DNA from 2 places in the Phyllobacterium sp. P30BS-XVII genome. Region 2 is predicted to be linked to the other one. Evidence: riboswitches for the same ligand, from Rfam matches in the RefSeq annotation. Region 2 holds a riboswitch; the other holds the start of a gene.
What was found. A riboswitch is a leader RNA that binds a small molecule or an ion and turns the genes downstream of it on or off. The one in region 2 is predicted to bind glycine.
Positions count from the first base shown of each region.

Region 1: linked by a shared signal. The riboswitch ahead of FHW17_RS02415 (D-amino acid dehydrogenase) and the one ahead of gcvT (glycine cleavage system aminomethyltransferase GcvT) in region 2 are both predicted to bind glycine.

Region 1 is NZ_JACGXO010000001.1:492,431-495,840, forward strand. Features, by position in the region: gene FHW17_RS02410 (DUF2442 domain-containing protein) at 1-391, shown strand, start outside; gene FHW17_RS02415 (D-amino acid dehydrogenase) at 416-1,690, opposite strand; glycine riboswitch at 1,907-1,993, opposite strand; gene FHW17_RS02420 (Lrp/AsnC ligand binding domain-containing protein) at 2,099-2,335, shown strand; gene ilvD (dihydroxy-acid dehydratase) at 2,505-3,410, shown strand, end outside.
Region 2 is NZ_JACGXO010000012.1:21,781-25,190, reverse strand. Features, by position in the region: gene gcvP (aminomethyl-transferring glycine dehydrogenase) at 1-598, opposite strand, end outside; gene gcvH (glycine cleavage system protein GcvH) at 609-977, opposite strand; gene gcvT (glycine cleavage system aminomethyltransferase GcvT) at 983-2,086, opposite strand; glycine riboswitch at 2,237-2,333, opposite strand; gene FHW17_RS23685 (adenylate/guanylate cyclase domain-containing protein) at 2,464-3,410, opposite strand, start outside.

The DNA.
Region 1 (3,410 bases), on a different contig from region 2:
TGAGAGAAAGGTTCAAATCAGGTGGCGGACCGGCGAAACGCAGATTATCGACACATTGCCCGCCCTCGCAAGCAAACGCATTTTCATTACCCTGCGAACGAATGATGCCCTCTTCTTAACACTCAAAGTCAACGAAGATGGAAATGCAATCGAATGGGAGGATGGCGCAGAACTCTCCGCTATATGGCTTGAGCGCCTCGCCCCGGCCATGTTCGACAATGGTCAGTTCAGAGAGGCCATGGATGAGCTTGGCATGAGTCTTGATGGCATGGCCGCGGCGCTGGAAGTCTCGCGTCGCCTCATTGCAGATTTCCGCAAGGACAAGCCTATCCCCCGGCACATCGCACTCGCCACGCGCTATCTCGTCGAGCACAATAGAAAGAGCGCCTGAAACGACAGGCGCTCTCCCAACAATCTATTCGGCAGCTGCAAGCCAGCCAGTATGCGGCTTGGCATCAACCGGCATGGCAGCGCTGATATGATCAGCAACGATTTCCGCCGTAGCAGCCGAGAGGGTCCAGCCCAGATGACCATGACCTGTGTTGTAGAAGACACCCGGACGCTTGCCCGCACCAACGCGCGGCAGCATGTTCGGCATCATCGGACGCAAACCGGCCCATGGCACGACATTTGACGTGTCCATGCCCGGGAAGAGATCACGGCTCCAATCGACCAGCGGCTTAACGCGGTCATGACGGATGTCACGGTTTTCGCCATTATATTCGGCAGTTCCAGCCACGCGCAGGCGGCCAGCGCCAAGACGGCTGGTGACGATCTTTGCATCATCATCCAGCAGGCTGACCCAAGGTGCCGACTTCTGGCTTTCGGCATCGTCAAGATTGACGGTGATTGAGTAGCCCTTGACCGGATAAATGTTGACGCGGTCGCCCAATTGAGCAGCAAACTTGCGGCTGGCAATACCGGCGCAGATAACAATGGCGTCAAAACGCTCGGTCTCGGTTGCAGAATTGGCAACCGACGCCTTGCCCCATTCGACCACAACGCCGTCGGTTCCATGCTTCAAGGCCGAGACATCGGCATCGCCTATAAAGCGAACACCGTGGCGGATGGCAGCAGCGGCAAGACCGCGTGTGAATTTGTGAATGTCGCCAGTGGAATCGGACGGTGTAAAGAAACCGCCATAGAAAGAGCCATTGAGGGCTGGTTCAATGCTGCGAATTTCCTCATTGGTGACAGCACGGCGGTCAAGACCACCGGCTTCCAGCAGCTTGTTGACCTTAACAGCGTGGTCATAGCCGTATTTCGAGCGGTAAATATGCAGGATGCCGCGCTTCTCCAGATCGAAGTCGATCTTTTCATCGGCGGCAATCTCGAACATGCGCTTGCGGGCTTCGATGGCGAGCCTGGTCGTGGCGATTGTATTTTCTTCGTAATGCGGAATGTTCATCACGAACTCCGCCATCCAGGAATATTTGTGCCAGGAAGGCTTCGGGTTCATCAAAAGCGGCGCGTCCTTGCGCAGCATCCACTTCATGCCCTTGAGCACCGTTGACCAGCTGTTCCACACTTCCGCATTGGAGGCCGACAATTGGCCGCCATTGGCAAAGGACGTTTCCATGGCCGCATAACGGTTGCGATCAAAAACGGTGACGGAATACCCCTGACGGGCAAGCGCATAGGCGGTCGTTACGCCGGTGATACCGGCGCCGATAATGGCGATATGGGTCATGATATAGCAGTCCTCAAGCAACACATGGTTTCAGTTTCGCCGTTCAAAACGGCACGAAACCCCATCTGTCACGGAACCTGAGAGCTTGGCCCTTTGAGCGCCCGCCGGGTGTTTACCACCCATGTCGTCGGCACCGTTTTCCAGTCATATGACCGGGCAGGGCTTTCTCCTTCGGTGGGCACAACCTTTGCAGGCCATACCTCTCTCCAGATGTTCTAGACTATTCTGGTCCTTTTGCCTGAGAGTTTCCGGGGCGGTTGCTCCATCGGCGCCGGTTTTACCGGTCTCTCCCAGATAGTCTGTGCGAACGCGAGATATATATCGCAGTTGCGAGAAGAGAACAACTGGCTAAGAAGCGTTACAGCAATTATGCTTGATTGAAATTGGCATACCCCTCCGGAGGAATTCATGAAGCCTGTCTTTCTGCAACTGCAATGCGCACCCGGCAAGACGTACGAGGTTGCAAAAACCCTGTTCGAACGCGAGATCGTCTCGGAACTCTATTCGACCAGCGGCGAATTTGATCTTTTGGCGAAAGTCTACATTCCTGAAGATCAGGATGTCGGCAAATTCATCAATGAGAACGTGCTCGACATTCCAGGCATTGCCCGTTCATTGACGACACTGACCTTCACGGCGTTCTGACGGGACCGGCTAAAGCGAGACATTACGTCTCGTTTCATGCGCTCCACATCTGCATTATGTAATCAATGCAATAAAACTTGCCATTTCAGGCAACAAAATTCCATTCTTTGCATGGGAGCGCTTTTTCTATAGAGATGCTCCCTCGCCCGTTCTCAGCAGGATTTCGACTATGCCTCCTTATCGTTCACGCACAACCACACATGGCCGCAACATGGCAGGTGCCCGCGGGCTCTGGCGCGCGACCGGCATGAAGGATGAGGATTTCGGCAAACCGATTATTGCTGTGGTCAATTCCTTCACCCAGTTCGTTCCGGGCCACGTTCACTTGAAAGATCTCGGCCAGCTTGTGGCGCGCGAAATCGAGAGCGCTGGCGGCGTTGCCAAGGAATTCAACACAATTGCCGTCGATGATGGCATCGCCATGGGCCATGACGGCATGCTGTATTCGTTGCCATCGCGCGAAATCATCGCTGACAGCGTCGAATATATGGTCAATGCCCACTGCGCCGATGCCATGGTCTGCATTTCCAATTGTGACAAGATCACACCGGGCATGCTGATGGCGGCGCTGCGCCTCAACATACCCGTGGTGTTCGTTTCCGGCGGGCCAATGGAAGCGGGCAAGGTTGTCTGGGATGACAAGGAAAAGAAGCTTGATCTTGTTGATGCCATGGTGGCTGCCGCCGATGACCGCATTTCCGACGAGGAAGTGAAGGCCATCGAGCGTTCCGCTTGCCCAACCTGTGGCTCCTGCTCGGGCATGTTCACCGCCAATTCCATGAACTGCCTGACAGAAGCACTTGGCCTGTCGCTGCCCGGCAATGGATCGACGCTGGCGACCCATGCGGATCGCCGCCGCCTTTTTGTCGAGGCTGGTCATCTGGTCGTTGATCTTGCCCGTCGCTATTACGAGCAGGACGACGAAACGGTTCTGCCGCGCTCCATCGCCTCGTTTGCAGCATTCGAAAACGCCATGACGCTTGATATTGCCATGGGCGGTTCGACCAATACGGTGCTGCATTTGCTGGCCGCTGCCCATGAGGGCGAGGTTGACTTCACCATGAGTGACATTGAT
Region 2 (3,410 bases):
CACCCGTATCAATTTCGCCCTCGTCGACGGTCATCCCCAGCGGCTCGGCACGGGTTTTGACCACATCGACGGTCTGCGGATGCAAAGCACCTGCGATGACGATACGGTCCCGCTTTTCGCGATGATGGCGATAGGCAATGCCGACCGCTTCGGCAACAGCCGTCGCTTCATCCAGAAGTGAAGCGGATGCGACCGGCAGACCTGTAAGCTCTGTCACCAGCGTCTGAAAATGGAACAAAAGTTCGAGCCGACCCTGACTGATTTCCGACTGGTAAGGCGTATAAGCCGTATACCATGCCGGGTTTTCAAAGAGATTACGCAGGATAACGGCTGGCACATGGGTGCCGTGATAACCCTGACCGATAAAGCTCTTATGGGTCTTGTTTTGACCCATCTTGGCCGCGAGTTCCGCCAGAGCGTCAGCTTCGCTGGCCGCTTCAGGAATATCGAGCGGGCGATCAAGGCGGATCGACTTCGGCACGGCCTGTGAAATCAGGGTTTCCAGCGATGGAATGCCAAGGGCGGCCAACATGGCGCGCGAGCCTTGTATGCTTGGGCCAATATGGCGGTCAGCAAACGGGAATACGGTGTCTTTCATCATCATGCCTTCAGCCAATGATTGCTTTATAGCCAGCCTCATCAAGAAGGCCGGTCAACTGGTCCGGATTGGACAGCTTCATCTTCCACAGCCAGCCATCGCTTGCGGCGGCTGAATTGACCAGCGACGGATCGCTTGTGGTCGCATCGTTCACTTCGGTCACTTCGCCATCAATAGGCGCATAAACGTCAGATGCGGCCTTGACGGATTCAACAACAACGGTGGGATCGCCCTTGGAGAGGGACTGACCAACATCCGGCAACTGGACAAAAACCAGATCGCCGAGCTGATCCTGCGCGTGGTCGGTAATGCCGACTGTCGCAATGTCATTCTCGACGCGGACCCATTCGTGATCTTCGGTAAAGTAAGTGGCTGCCATCTCAATTATCCTTTGTGGTAGCGATGTGGAGTAAAAGGGAGTGAATGAATTTCCACGGGGATGCGGTTGCCCCGCACCTCAGCAAAAACCTTGGAACCCAGCGCAGATAAATCTTTGCTGACATAGCCCATGGCAACTGGGAAACCAGCCGACGGGCCGAAGCCGCCTGATGTAACCAACCCGATCTTGTTGCCATCGGCATCAAAGAGTTCAGCATCAGTGCGTACCGGCTGGCGTCCTTCGGGCTTCAAGCCAACGCGCTTCTTGGTCGAACCCGTTGCAATTTTGGCAAGGAGTGCCTCGGCACCGATAAAACCTGCTGTCTCGCGCACAGGCTTGGTGATAGCCCAGAGCAATCCGGCATCAACAGGGTCATAATCAGGGGTAATGTCATGGCCGTGCAAACACAGGCCCGCCTCAAGACGCAGGCTGTCGCGGGCGGCAAGCCCAACCCATGCAACACGATCATCGGCAAACAAGCGTTTAACCAGCACGCGCGCGTCTGCTTCGGGCAAACCGATCTCAAAGCCATCTTCACCCGTATAACCGGAGCGGCTCATAAACCATCCCGGTTTCGGTTCAAATCCATGCATGAAAGCAAGTTCGGTTCCGGCAATACCGGCATCGCGCAGCACATTCACGGCCTCAGGTCCTTGAATGGCGAGGAATACCCGGTCCAGCGCATCGATCTTGCAGTCAAATCCCTTGGCCACACCGCGTAGGTGCGCTTCATCCGCTGCCGCATTTCCGGCGTTAGCAACGACCATGAAATGCTCGTCGCCCAAACGGGTGACGATCAGATCATCGAGAATACCGGCTTCATCATTCAGGAAGAAGGTGTACTTCGATTGACCCGCCTGCAACGAGGCTGCATCAAGTGGACAAGCGCGCGAAAGCAGCGCTGCAGCTTCAGCTCCAGCAACATCAAACAACTGCATATGCGAGATGTCGAACAGGCCAACCTTCTCACGCGTGTGCAAATGTTCCTTCATCACACCAAGCGGATAGGTGATTGGCATAGACCAGCCCGCAAAGCCGCCAAAGCGCGCATTTGCGGCCTTATGCAGATCATCGAGCGGCAGTTGTTTCAGATTTTCTTCAGTGCCCATTTTTACTCCAGAGACGTGCAAAGACCTCCGCCATAGAGCGGAACATTTCTTTGCCCCTCTGTCGGAAGCCTGAGAGACTCGCCCAGCCAGGACCCCTGACTGAACTTACACCTTCGGCGCGGAGTTTCCCCCGACTTTCCAGAGTTGCCTTCCCGGTTTGCGGTTCCTGGTACCTGAGAGATTTCGGGCGATTTCCCCTTCGGTGGCCTGCATATTTCTATGCACGACACTCTCCCGCAAACTGACAGGGCCGAAGCCCTCGACAGCCCGGACCATAGCGCAACGGCCTTTGCCTGTCATCGTGCAAATGGCCAATTTGCCGCTTTGTGGACAGAAATTGTCTGAATGAGAATACTCGCAAGCTGGCTAGCAGACCGTCACCGCGTCAGGGCGATCACCCCAAGTGCCTGCCCCCTACCCTTTACGCCGTGCAAACCCAGATAATCAGCTTTGATTTCATTGGATAAACTCATGCGCTGTGCCAAATCAGTTGAGATCAAAACCGGTGCTTCCAGTGTCCGGCAAAGACTTTCAAGGCGTGCAGTCGTATTCACCGTATCGCCAAAATAGGTGATCTTGTGATGATCGACTCCGATTTCGGCTGTGATGATGGGGCCTCCATGCAGCGCGGCACGCAAAGCTGGAACCTGTCCGAATCGCTCCAGCCATTGAGCCGTGTTCTTTTCGATACCATCCAGAATATCAAAGACGCAGCGCACGCAGCTTGCGTCCTTGATGCCGCGATCGATCGGCCAGGTGATGATGGCCGCGTCACCGACATAATCATCAATAGCACCATGATGACGCCTGACCGGCTCGGCAAATGCAGCGAACAGTGCGCCAAGAAACTGCTGAGCCCGCAGATCTCCATGCTCTTCGGCAAAAGTTGTCGACCCAACCAGATCAATGAACAGAAATACGCGTTCTTCTGCCACCGGCTGACGGTAGCGGCTGATGAGAAGGCTCGCAAAAATATCCCGGCCCAGCAAATCCCGTACCCGCAAGATGAAAATCATGATGCTCAATACACCAAGCGTATAGAACAATACCTGCGGTGAAAGGATCGCGGCCTGCCAGAATGTTCCGTTGAGCCATCCGAAGTACCACAGAATTATACCGCAAACGGCATTACCAAAACTGATCAACACGTAGTCGGCAATCAATGCCGTCACGAGAAAGCCCGCCGTCGGCAATGTGTTTATCCATGCCCGCAGTTTTGGAAAGATAACGCCGCGCTCGAAAGCCAGGATCGGCGCACAAATCGAAAGGGCAAATATTGCGCCAATGTAGTAGCCCTCGCTGTATACTATCAAACTGTAGAGAT